DNA from 3 places in the Dehalobacter sp. TBBPA1 genome. Region 2 is predicted to be linked to each of the others. Evidence: predicted binding sites of a transcription regulator. Region 2 holds the regulator's gene; each other region holds the start of a gene.
The links. Region 2 encodes CtsR, which represses protease genes until heat stress. Its sites were predicted from a motif close to AAGGTCAANNAAGGTCAAAT; they were not measured.
Positions count from the first base shown of each region.

Region 1: clpP (ATP-dependent Clp endopeptidase proteolytic subunit ClpP) is a predicted target of CtsR. The motif match lies at 2,319-2,338, and genes of this name have one in related genera.
Region 3: AB3489_RS08140 (DnaJ C-terminal domain-containing protein) is a predicted target of CtsR. The motif match lies at 1,527-1,546, and genes of this name have one in related genera.

Region 1 is NZ_CP162385.1:2,706,815-2,711,103, forward strand. Features, by position in the region: gene AB3489_RS13270 (hypothetical protein) at 1-280, opposite strand, end outside; gene galU (UTP--glucose-1-phosphate uridylyltransferase GalU) at 434-1,390, opposite strand; gene clpP (ATP-dependent Clp endopeptidase proteolytic subunit ClpP) at 1,635-2,264, opposite strand; gene AB3489_RS13285 (Hsp20/alpha crystallin family protein) at 2,737-3,186, shown strand; gene AB3489_RS13290 (glycosyltransferase) at 3,370-4,289, shown strand, end outside.
Region 2 is NZ_CP162385.1:411,988-416,276, reverse strand. Features, by position in the region: gene AB3489_RS02020 (ATP-dependent Clp protease ATP-binding subunit) at 1-229, opposite strand, end outside; gene AB3489_RS02015 (protein arginine kinase) at 256-1,323, opposite strand; gene AB3489_RS02010 (UvrB/UvrC motif-containing protein) at 1,320-1,844, opposite strand; gene AB3489_RS02005 (CtsR family transcriptional regulator) at 1,859-2,332, opposite strand; gene AB3489_RS02000 (hypothetical protein) at 2,517-3,281, opposite strand; gene AB3489_RS01995 (NUDIX domain-containing protein) at 3,456-4,058, shown strand; gene AB3489_RS01990 (hypothetical protein) at 4,180-4,289, shown strand, end outside.
Region 3 is NZ_CP162385.1:1,660,152-1,664,440, forward strand. Features, by position in the region: gene clpB (ATP-dependent chaperone ClpB) at 1-272, opposite strand, end outside; gene AB3489_RS08140 (DnaJ C-terminal domain-containing protein) at 449-1,438, opposite strand; gene AB3489_RS08145 (diacylglycerol kinase family protein) at 1,603-2,538, opposite strand; gene AB3489_RS08150 (SHOCT domain-containing protein) at 2,933-3,199, shown strand; gene AB3489_RS08155 (Crp/Fnr family transcriptional regulator) at 3,337-4,044, opposite strand.

The sequences.
Region 1 (4,289 bases), 720 kb from region 2:
CTGTAACGGTATCTCCTGCAGTCCCTTCTGCAGCCGGTGTTCCCCCGGTATTGGATGAAACCGTACTGTCTTCACCCTGAGCAGTGGTCTGATCAGCATCCGTCTCTCCACCGGCATAATTGACCGGCGGCGTCTGGATAACCACTTGGTCCTCTGGTCCGACTACCTGGCCACGAAATACTTTCCAGGCAGTGGGCCCATAAATTCCGCCAATAATGATTACCCCCGCCAGAACAACAGCCCCTGCAAGAGTTAGGATGCTTTTGCGGCTGAAATTCATCCTTTTTCCTCCTTACTATAGGTATTTTCTGTATAATATTACCAATAGCAAAGAGAAAAGCTTGTCACATTCAGGATATCAAACAGCCTATTTTCTGTGAAAGTACGTTATTTTCCGCCGTTTTTTTCGGGCAGCATCCATTTACCTACCCGGTTAACTGTAATTCTTCTTAATATCATAAAGTTTGTCCAAATTATTGCCTGCTGAAAGCAGGCGGAGCTCCTGACCCTCTTTTTGATACCGGCTGACGATATCAGTCAGATAATCCATCAGGCTTTCGCCAATTTCTTCATGTCTTAACGCAAATTCAATGGTTGCTCTGACAAAACCAAGTTTGTCCCCCACATCATATCTTTTTCCCTCAAAATTGTAGGCATACACGTCCTGAACCTTGCTCAACTGCGCAATCGCATCCGTCAGCTGAATTTCTCCATTTCTTCCCGGAGGCAATTCCGCGAGGATATCAAAAATTTCCGGATTAAGAATATACCGGCCCATGATCGCAAGCGGAATATCAGGCGCTTCCTCCGGGGCCGGCTTTTCAAACATAGTTTCCGCCTTGTACAGTCTCGGGGATATTCTGCTGCCATCAATAATCCCGTATTTGGACACTTCTGCCGGCAGTACTTCCTGTACGCCAATCAGATTGCTGTTATACAGCTCGTAGTACCTGATCATTTGTTTCAGACAAGGCTCATCCGAATAGATCACGTCGTCTCCCAAAAGAACGGCAAACGGCTCATTGCCAATAAATCTTCTGGCACTGTAGACGGCATGACCAAGCCCCAGAGCTTCTTTTTGGCGGACATAATGGATATCTACCATCTCAGCAATATGTTTGACCATATCGAGCAGTTCGGACTTTTCTCCGTTCTTTAGAAATAGTTCAAGTTCTACAGAACGGTCAAAATGATCCTCAATGGCTCTTTTGTTTCTTCCTGTGACAATAATGACATCTTCAATACCGGATTGAACCGCTTCTTCAATGATGTACTGAATGGTCGGTTTGTCAACGATCGGCAGCATTTCTTTGGGTTGAGCTTTGGTCGCAGGAAGAAATCTTGTACCCAATCCAGCCGCGGGTATGACTGCTTTACGAATTTTCTGCAAGATTTTTCCTCCTTTTTTTGTTGTTGCTTTGGTTGTTTTTGAACAATCCGAGTTTAGTATGCCGAATTTATCTAACTTTTATGTTTTTTTCTGAATGGCCGCGCTCCTTTCCCTCCATGGAACCGCGGCATTCGTTCATCCGTGGACGTCAAACGCCTCAAATGATTGACTCAAACGAGGCGTTTTCGATATCCAGAATTTTCTTCAAATTTTTTTATGAAAATAAAGGTTTTTTTAAGAGATTCTATTTTAGTGGGTTTTTCTTTTTTTGCTCGAGCAACGCTGCTTTTTCCAGTACCCGGTCAACAATTCCGTATTCTTTGGCTTCTTCAGCGGACATATAGTAGTCACGGTCCGTATCCTGCTGGACTTTGTCCAAAGGCTGGCCGGTTCTTTCAGCGAGAATCCTGTTCATTTTGTTTTTTGTTTTCAGCAACTGTTTGGCGTGAATTTCAATTTCTGTAGCCTGCCCTGATAAACCTCCCCCGGCAATTAACGGCTGGTGGATCAGGATCTCAGCATTCGGCAGGGCAGTACGCTTTCCTTTCGTGCCGGCGGCAAGCAGGAAGGCACCCATACTGGCGGCCATTCCAATACAAATGGTCTGTACATCAGACCTGATGTACTGCATCGTGTCGTAGATGGCCATCCCGGCAGTAATTGACCCTCCGGGGCTGTTGATATAGAGGAAAACGTCCTTTTCAGGATCTTCCGCTTCCAGGAAAAGCAATTGCGCAACGACAACATTGGCAACGTTATCATCGATTGCTCCGCCCAGGAAGATAATACGGTCTTTGAGGAGCCTAGAATAGATGTCGTAAGAACGTTCACCGCGATTCGTTTGTTCAACTACCATCGGGATAAGATAACTCATATTTATTCCCTCCATCATTGATTGTTAATTTTGATATGTCTCTATTTTATTACAAAGGTCAATAAAGGTCAAATAATTTGGGCAAATTTTGGTCATTTCTTTGCTTATGTTCTATCATTGATTTCTTTCGTATAATGATTTCTTTCTTATGATGATTTTTTCATATTTTAATTAATTACCAATCGTGCATTTGTCTAAACATCCGAACAGAATACATATCATCTTTCCGGTTAAAATAATCCTAGTACGACGTTCTCAAATTCCCTGCTCAAATCATTTATACAAGCTTGATTACCCTAAATGAGGTCTGGGGGCCACAATTCCAGCGTCAAGCGGAGCATGGAGGCGGAACGCTGCTGTTTGCGCCACGGATGGCGCAACAGCCGAAAGCGGAATTGTGGCGCACAGGAAATCCCGGGAGTTTAACGCAATCATCTATTTGAGTATTTATATGTACTGGAGGCTTGAAAGTATGAATCTTTTACCGTTCCATCCAATGCGGAATGCAGATCAATTACGCCGTGAAATCAATAGGCTTTATAGTTTACCGTTTAATCTTTTCGAAGACGAGTTCGCTCCCCGCTTGGCCGTTCCATTTACCGACGTCTATGAAACCGACGAAGAGATCATTGTTTCCTGTGATCTGCCAGGACTGCAGAGAAGAGAAGATGTAAGCATTCAGATTGAAAACAACTTGATAACCATCAGCGGCACTTTAAATCGCGAACAGCACGTGATTCAGGAAGATCGCCTACACAAAAAAGAAAGGTATACCGGTCAATTCCGCCGCTCGGTCTCTCTTCCGGCGGCCGTTTCCATTGATAATGTTAGGGCAATTTATAAAAACGGTGTTTTGAATGTATTCCTGCCCAAGACAGACAGCAGAGAGAAAAAGTCTGTGCAGATTGAGTTTCAGCATTAATAGATCCCGAAACTGTGGCCCATAGACTATCATAAGGTCGTTTAAGTATGTCTTCCTGCCAGAAGATTGCTTGTGTTGCCAAAAAATAATAAATAAATTTTTGTTGGTTATGGACCATAAGCTGTTATAATGTATAAGGATAACTTTCAGCATCTTATGCTTTTATTTGAAGGGAGAATATTTGTGCCTAAAGTAATGATCTTCTCTGCGTCTACAGGACACGGACACAATCAGGCCGCAGACTGTCTGAAAAAGGAGCTTGAAGCTTCAGGCTATTCCGTCCGGATTGTAGAACCCTTAAAAAAAGAAGAAAGCTGGATCATGGAAGCCCTTATCGATGACGGTTATCATATACTCGCAACAAGATTACCGAAAATGTACGGTAAACTATATAAGATTACCTATAATGAGTTCTTAAATAAAAATGTCAAAAGAATTTTAAACAGGGCCATGGATAGTGTCATCGAACAGCTGATTCAGGAGTACAAGCCCGACCTGCTTATTACCACCCATCCTCTTCATGTCGGTGTTGTTTCCTATTTAAAAGCATCCGGACGCTTAAATCTGCCTTTTATTTCGCTGGTTACAGATTATATGGCCCATCAGTTTTATGTGAATAGTTTTGTTGATGCCTACATTGTTGGTTCACCTTACACCAAGGATACGCTTACGGAAAAAGGTGTTCCTGAAAACAAAATACACATTTTCGGCATTCCGGTACGGGAAGAATTCCGCCAGCCCCGCCTTGTCAGAAACAATGATGTATTTACACTGTTGATCATGGGCGGGAGCATGGGCATCCCCTATATCAGAAAATGCCTGAAAACGCTTATGGAAAACCGGCATCATCTTCGCATCCTGGTCGTATGCGGAAGCAATCGCAAGCTTTGGACTGATCTTGCGAAAAAGTACGAAGGTACCTTTAACGACAAAGATGTCGTCATTTACGGTTTCACATCGAACATCTATGACCTGATGGACCAGTCCGATGTGATTATCACAAAACCCGGCGGTCTGACTGCCTCGGAAGCGATCAACAAAAATATCCCCATCATTATTCCATTTTTTATTCCGGGACAAGAAGAAGAAAATACCGAGATTCT
Region 2 (4,289 bases):
CCTCTCCGCTAATAGGGGTTCCTAAGCCAATGATCTGGGTAATCTTTGCACTTACCTTGTCCGGGTCCAATCCGACCCCGGTCAGCGCCTTCGCAGCGACTCCTTCTCCTTCTTCAATCAAAGCCAGAAGAATATGCTCCGTCCCTATAACCTTATGGCCCATACGTTTGGCAATCGCCTCAGCAAGCATAAATACTTTTTCTGCCTTTTGCGTAAATTTTCTTGACATTTTGATCCTTCCTTTCCTATTGTCGTTTAATTTACATTCTCACTCATTTTTTGATGGTAGATTCCACGCACAAAATGAGCTCTTTCTGCGTTAATATCATAAGCATCCAGCTGCTTATTGCGATTATATTGCAGACATCCCTGCATCGAGTTGATCAAGACAGACACGAAACCTGCAGAGACTCTAGGCAGAATGCCCATATCAATGCCCAGCCGGTCCTCCGATAGAAGAGAATAGATCTCTTCCGTTTCAAGGATTCTGGCATTTTCCAAAGTCCCCCGGGCCCTCCAGACTTTGTCTTCGACGATAAGCGGAGATTCTTTGCGAATAACTTCCCGCATCTGGACTTCCCGTTCCATCAGCTGCCGCGTGACCGCATCAAGATGTGCCAAGGTGTCCTCTTCACTCTTACCTAACGTAACCTGGTTGGATATCTGAAAGATATTTCCGAATGACCTGGAGCCTTCACCGTACACACCGCGTACTGCCAACCCAAGCGACGTCAGGGCACCCAGAACCTGCTGAACCTGATTGGTCAGCACCAGGGCCGGCAAGTGAACCATCACGGATACTCTCAGGCCCGTTCCAACATTGGTGGGACAAGTCGTCAGGTAACCAAACTTTTCTTTATAAGCAATATCCAAATGTGCTTCCAGATGATCATCGACCAATCCTGCAAGATGCCAAGCTTCCCTGAGGCTGTTCCCCGGCATCAGCACCTGAATTCTCAGATGGTCTTCTTCATTGACCATGACTGCAATTTTATGGCTTTCGGACAAGGCCAGACCGCGTGCATATTCAGTCTCCTTAAAACCTGGGCTGACCAGATGCTTTTCAATCAGCACCTTTTTCTCCACTGGAATAAGCATTTTCAACGGAATATAAACAAGCTTTTCTTTTTCAGCAATAAAACCGTCTAAGACACGGGAAATCTGCGCTTCAATTTTTTCGGCATCATCATAGGACATGACGTGAGGGAAAGGATTGTCAGCGATATTTCTGGCCAATCTGATTCTGGAACTCAGTACAATCGGAATGTCCGGCGTATCCTTCATCCAGAAGCTGTCTTTGGCAAGCAGTTCCCGATAAGTCATTTGCTTTCACCTCCGACAGTATTCTCCATTTCTTTAATCCGGTCTCTTAATATGGCTGCCTCTTCGAACTTTTCCGCTTGTACCAGTTCCAAGAGTTGTTGTTTTGATTTGGCTATTTCCTGTTTGTTTCGGAACGAGGCGCCTCCTCTTACCGGCACTTTCCCGACATGCATCCCTCTTCCATGAATCCGGCGCAGGAGCATTTCCATTTGGGGCTCAAATTCATCGTAACATTTGCTGCAGCCCATTTTCCCGGCTTGCTGTATCTGGGAAAAAGTTCTTCCGCATCCGGGACATTTTCCGGTCTGGCTGTCTACGATCGTCTGATCATACTGCCCTGCCGGATTTACCCCAAATAATGCCTGTAAAAAATCCGATACCATTCCAGGGTAGAGATTGAAGCCGGTGCCAGGCGTTTTTTGCGCACACTCCTGACAAAGATGAAGCTGAGCCGCCTGACCATTAATGATTTTGGTCAGATGAACCACAGCCTCCCGTTGTTGACAATTCTGACAAAGCATTGCTATCCCCCCGATCAATCATTGATATCGTCCCGGCACATATTCGCCAGTATTTCTTTCATCATTCGGGCCCTAAGCGTAGAAGGGAAATTCGTCACCCCAACCAAAAGCCGGTCGGAAAAAATCGTTTTTACCAGGATTGCTTCTCTTTTGGTGAACAGATCTTCTTCTCTGAGTCTGTCCACAAGATTATTGGCCCGATCCTGGGAAAGGTCATCCCCAATGAGTTCCGACATGAGTCTCTGGAATTTACCCTCAGGATCAAGTCCCAGCCTAACAATCCTTAAATAACCGCCGCCGCCTCTTCTGCTTTCAACAAGATAACCGCGTTCTGCGGTAAACCTCGTTGTAAGGACATAGTTAATCTGGGAAGGGGCACATGAAAAGAAATCAGCAAGATAACCTCTTTGCAGGACAATATACCCAACTTCGGCCTGCTCTATAATCTTCTTGAGGTACTCCTCGATTCTGTCCGCCAAATTACTCATCGTCATCCATCCTTATTTCAATGTTGACCTTTGCTGACTTTATGACCTTTTTTGACCTTTGCAACTATTTTAACCCTTTTTGATCATTTTGAAAACTATTTTATTAAAAAAACCTATCCGAAGATAGGTTTTTTTGCTCTCTGACTATAAATAATTCAACATTGCTGTACTTAGCGAAAAGTCCTCAATTGCTGATAAAGAAATACCACAAACCGAAGGTGACCGCTGCAACAATCACAACCAGAATAACAAGCTTTAGTCCACCAAAGCCGCGTTTCTGTTCGAACTCAAAATCTAGGTCATCGTCATCGTCCGCACTCGGGTCATTTTTACTATTCATGATATAACTATTTAAATCAGAAAAGCGGCTTCTTTCTTCTGCCCCTACTTCTGTTTCCTCCAGAGTACCCAGATCTGTCGGGTTCATAGCGGTATCTTCTGCGTTGTAGGCTTCATCAGCTTTATTCAAATCATCCGCTGCCTCAGTATCAGCAAGCGGGCTGAAGCTGTCCGGACTTGTTTCCGCCGGATTTTTCATTTCATTAAAATCATCTTCCAGGGAAGCCGCTTGGGAGATAAACAGTCTTTGCAGTTCATCCTGCCCCAAATTTTGATCACCAAGCAAAATCGTTCTGATCTCCTCATTGTCTTCATCCGAATCTCCGGCAAAAACAGGCCCTGCTTCCGCTTGATCCTCTTCCGGAGACTTCCCGGCCGTCCGGCCATATTCTCCGTTGGTCTGGTCAAATTCCCTGGTGTTCTGGTCATACTTGTCAATAGCACCGTCATTAATATCAGCCTCATCTTCAAGACTAAGTTGCCTTCTGATGCTTTCCGCATTTTCCTCGGACAGTTTGGGCTCTATATCTTTCCAATACAAGCCTCCCTCCAACAACTGCCGGAGTTCCTCAGGATCTAGCCAAATCTCTTTTTTCTTATCATTTTTCATTCTTATATTTCCCCCACAGGTTGAAAATTCAGTCGATTAAAGTATTATTTAGTAGTTCTACAAAGAAATTATTTATCCTTCGTGCCGTATTTCCCAATTTAGATAAAATTTGCATCTTCTCTCTTTCAGGATAAAATAGGATTAATAACTTTGATTAGAGAAAGAAGGAATCATATGCCGTCTCTTTATCCGGAATTTAAGTTTTGTCCCGTGTGTTCTGCCGCCCTGGAGTATAAACTAATTGAAGACAAAAAGAGGCAAAGCTGCCCGGCCTGTGACTATATCCACTGGGGGGAATACTCCCTGGGCGTAGGCGGTCTTTTGCTTCAAGATGACAAAGTACTCCTCGTCCAAAGAGCGCATAACCCCGGTAAAGGAAGATGGACTATTCCCGGTGGCTATGTAGAACAGGATGAAAAAATTGCCCAAGCGGTTGTTAGGGAAGTCCGCGAGGAAACCGGCATCCTGTCGAAGCCTGTAAGCATTCTGGCAGTCCGCGATTACCCTGAAGATATCCCGAACGTGAAACACAATATTTATATTGTCTTCTTTCTTCGCGGTCTGGGCGGTCAATTAAAACATGATCCGGTCGAGGTAATCCAGGCCGGTTTCTACTCGCTCGAAGATTGTCGTAATTTACCTATCGCCCCGATGAGTCTTGAAGTGATCACAAAAGCAATCGAACACATTGGAAAAGAGAATCCTTTCCCAGGACTAATTCACAAAGAAGGAGTCCCCGTATTCGGTGCGCTTTCCGAACTATTCACTTTTATCTAAGAATAGTTAAGATTAGGGTTAACCATGGTACTAATTATTAAGGGATATTTTACAATAAGTAAAATATCCCTCCCTGTCACAAACTATGATCATGCTAAAACGATATTTATTTTACGGGCTGATGGGCTGGAGCCTCGAAATAATCTGGACAGGACTTGATTCTTTTGTCCACGGGGATTTCCGGCTGATGGGCTTTACCAACCTTTGGATGTTCTTTATATATGGCTCCGC
Region 3 (4,289 bases), 1.2 Mb from region 2:
GTTCTCATTCTCGGAGAAATGCTCAACTGAGAAGCCGCTCCCATCATTCTGGGCAGTCTCGCGATGCTGGATTTGGTCTTCTCGCTGACGCTAGCTAGCGAAATATTTAATTTATTCAGAATCTGAGGCACAACGCCTTCATTTTGTTCCAATAAGGCCAGTAGCAGATGTTCGGGTTCCACCTGACTGTTATGGTTACTTTCTGCGTTGTTTTGCGCAGCGATGATTGCCTCCTGGGATTTCTGGGTAAAACGGTTGGTATCAAAAGCCATGCGTATCACTCCTTTGAGTTAACATACCGGTATTTGTGGTAGGTCAACGGAATATATAAATAGGTAAGCATATTTGGGTCTGGTCTGCATGCCACAATACCGCTTTCGGCAGATTGCGCCCTCCATGCTCCGCTTGACGCCGGTAATTGCGGCATGCAGACCTAACTCTGGAGTAATCAGGTGTTTCTTTCCTGGCTTAATTCCTGAAGCGTACTCATTTCTTTCTCAGACATCTCTTCGGGCAGGACAAGCGTAATCTTTGCGTAAAAATCGCCGAAATGGCCCGGTTTGTTGAGAATAGGCATTCCTTTCCCTCTCAGACGGAAACTTTTTCCGGTTTGGGTGCGCGGAGGAATCTTGATGGATATATCTTCGCCTAAGGTTTTGACTCGGGCTTCTCCGCCAAGTACGGCCTTGAAGAAATCGATTTCGATGTTGGCGGACAAATCATCTCCGTCCCGGGTATAGACAGGATGTGGAATGATTTTTACCGTTAACAGAAGGTCTCCTTTGTTTCCGTTTTTCGCTCCTGCTTGTCCCTGTCCGCTGAGCCTAATTTTATTGTTATGCTTAATACCTTTCGGAACAGTGGCTTCAATTCTCCGGCCGCCGACTTCAATCATCCGTTTGGTTCCATGATAGGCTTCTTCAAGCGTAATACTGATTTCACCTTCAATGTCCCTGCCGGCCTGCGGTCTTCTGATCCTATCCGAATAATAATCATCGGAATCATCAGCATAGCCTGCTCCCATGCCAAAGATCGAGGAAAAGAAATCAGAAAATCCCCCCATGCCCCTGCCGGCATCAGAGCCAAAACCTCTGTCCCCAAATGTTTCCGCGAACTCTTCCGGCGTCATTGTACGGGTATAGCGGTTGCTCCCCGGTGATTCCTGCCAGGCCGACCAGTCAAAAGAATTCCCTCTGCCGCCGTGCGACTGCCATTGCTGGTAGTTTGCCCTTAAATCATCATATTTTTGTCTTTTGGCAGGATCGGATATCGCCTGATAGGCTTCATTAATTTCCTTAAATTTCTCTTCTGAGGCTTTATCACCCTGGTTTAAATCAGGATGATACTTTTTGGCCAGTGCCTGGTATGCTTTTTTGATGGCCTTATTGTCTGCATCCGGAGAAACGCCTAAGATTTGATAATAATCTTTAAAATCCACTGTCTTCACCACCTCAAAACTGCTTTCCTTACCCATTAATTGTATTATATGCAAAATTCCTTTAAAGGTCAATATTGGTCAGACATATATTTGTCTTTAGCTGACCTTGCAGAATCTTCGTCTATATGCGTATTCATCCGTATGGTTTTAATGTTAACGGAAACTTATACCCATAGTTTCAAACACTTAGGGATTACCCGGTATGCCTTCGGACATACCCCCGGGATCTCCCCGTCGGTTTCAAAAAGTATGGAATCCGGCATATGCAGTGCAATTTCCTTACAGCGGAACACTTGGACTTCAGGAAGATGGATATGTTGACCTTTATAAAGCAGCGGAAAGCGTGAAAAGAGCCTAGACAGCTTCATTTCTTTTATCACAACCAGATCGAACAAACCATCATCCAGGCGGGCATCAGGCGCAATACGCATTCCGCCGCCAATATATTGACCGTTGCAGACCATAAGCCCCCAGATATTCCCTTCCCAGAATGTATCCTGGTCCATTTTCAGAGAAACGCAGACGCTCTTGTACGATAGAACAGCTTCTAAAGTACTGGTCAGATAAGAGAGCTTGCTGCCCATCGCTTTACTCCGGCAATTGGTCCTGTGGACCGCTTCCGCGCCGACTCCGACATTGGATGCATTCAGAAAATAACGTGTCCGTTCTTCCCCTTCAAAATTCAGAAAGTCAACTCGGCCAAGATCAGAAAGAATGATATTGGGCTCCTTCAGCATCCTGATCAAGGCTTTCAGACCTTTTTCTTTGCCTGTTTTTATTGTCCTTACAAAATCGCCGCCTGTTCCCTGTTCAAAAACAGCCAGTTCGATATCGTCCGCAACAAGCCGGTCCTTCTCAATAAGACCATTAAGCACCTCATTGACAGTTCCGTCTCCGCCGACCGCAATTATCCTCCGATACCCTTCGTCTAGAGCCATACGTGTTATTTCTGTTCCTCCCCCGGAGCGGGAGGTCAGTGCATAATCCACCTGTATTCCTGCCTGACGAAGCCGCTGATAATACCCTGGCCAAAGTCCTTGCGTTCTTCCATTTGCTGACCGGGGATTCACAACAGCAAACCATGATTTTTGCTGGCTCATTTTCATCTTCCTATCATCTTAGTCTTTCTCGGTCTTTTTCTCGATCATTTTTCTCTGTTCATCTGCTGACGTGATTTAGTTTTCAAACATATTGTTTCGCTAATACCGAGAAATTCCCTTTATGCGCAAGAAATTATTTTTCTAACAATTCAGAATCAAAATCCTGAATTTTCTTTGGCTTTCCTTCAGTCACTATCCTTGCCAAAAAACTGCAGCATATTCATACATTCCATTTCCTTCCCCGGATCTGCGGCTATTCATAAATCAGGCCCAAATGGTACAAAATATTGATTACAATGGTTTCATCAAATAAAATAGAATCTCAAAACCAGGCATTCATTTTTTTAATGCCATAGGAAGAATCTAGAAAATATAATAAGGAGGTAACTAAAAAATGATGCGAGGCTGGTATGGACCAGATGGAGGCTGGATGATGGGAGGAAATTATTCCTGGATGGGATTTGTTGCCATGATCATCCAATTGCTTTTCTGGCTAGGAATTATTTATCTTGCAGTTAGGCTTATTAGAAGTTATTTGGACAGAAAGAACACCTCCGGTAAACCGGAAGACCGCGCTATGACCATCTTACGAGAACGATATGCCAAAGGGGAAATCGATCTGGAAGAATACAATACCCGAAAAGGTGAGTTAGAGAAATAAAAGCACATCATAATTATAAAATATCAAGGGAAAATCCTTGATATTTTACATTACCTTTGCGCATTTTTAATTATCGAAGCCTAAAAATATAACGATTAATTCGGGGTAATTTTAGATGTTAATAATTATGAATAGATTTAATACGTTAGTTCCTCATCCGCAATAAGGTTACATAATTTATTAAGATCGTAAATCTTTATGACTTTTTTATTCTTTTTTATGATGCCTTCTCTACTAAGATAAGTAAACAATTTACAAACGGTCACAGGATGGGTACCTGTTATTTTGGCAATCATTTTTTGTGATATATTCTCAACCGCCAACTCATAATGGTCATTCACCCGTTTTCCTTTTGTGAGACATAGATCATATAGAAAAGAGAATACCCTAGACGAAGAACGGCATTGATATAAGTCCCTTGCTTGATGCTCGAAGTAATGAACTTTTTGTACGATATTCAAGATGAATTTTTTTAATAAATTAGCATCCTGCGACAATATTTCAACCATCATATCTAAAGTAAAAAAATACACAATGCAATCTTTTACTGCAGTAATTTGAAATTCATGATCATCATTTGGGTTTATGGCCACCCCAATACAGTTCTTACAAATTTCAAAAAGATACTTCTCCTCACCAGTCCGCGATACTATACTCGCTTCAAGTTGTCCTGAAATCAGATAAATGATACTATAAAAAGGTATACCGGGCGAGATGATCTTGCTTCCCTTTATAAAAGTATGCAGGCTTCCAAGGGAAGTATACATATTTAGCTCTTCAATGGGATCAAATACTGGAATAATAGGTATCTTTATTTTATTATCTGGTATTTTCCTGTTTTCCAAAGTATTCCCACCTTTTTAAGAGAAAATATAAACTATTAGGCTTAATACTGATTATTTTTTAAATACCGCTTCAAATAGTTATGCCAGATTATAGAAGTTTATCAAAGTGCATATTATCAATGGTAGCCACAGGCTACCCTCAGCGTCAGGATGAGAATGCAGTAATCTAATCTGATATAATACTTGTCATAGCAAACCTCCAAAGTACTAGTTATTGGGTTTGTAATTTATTTTCATTATACCAG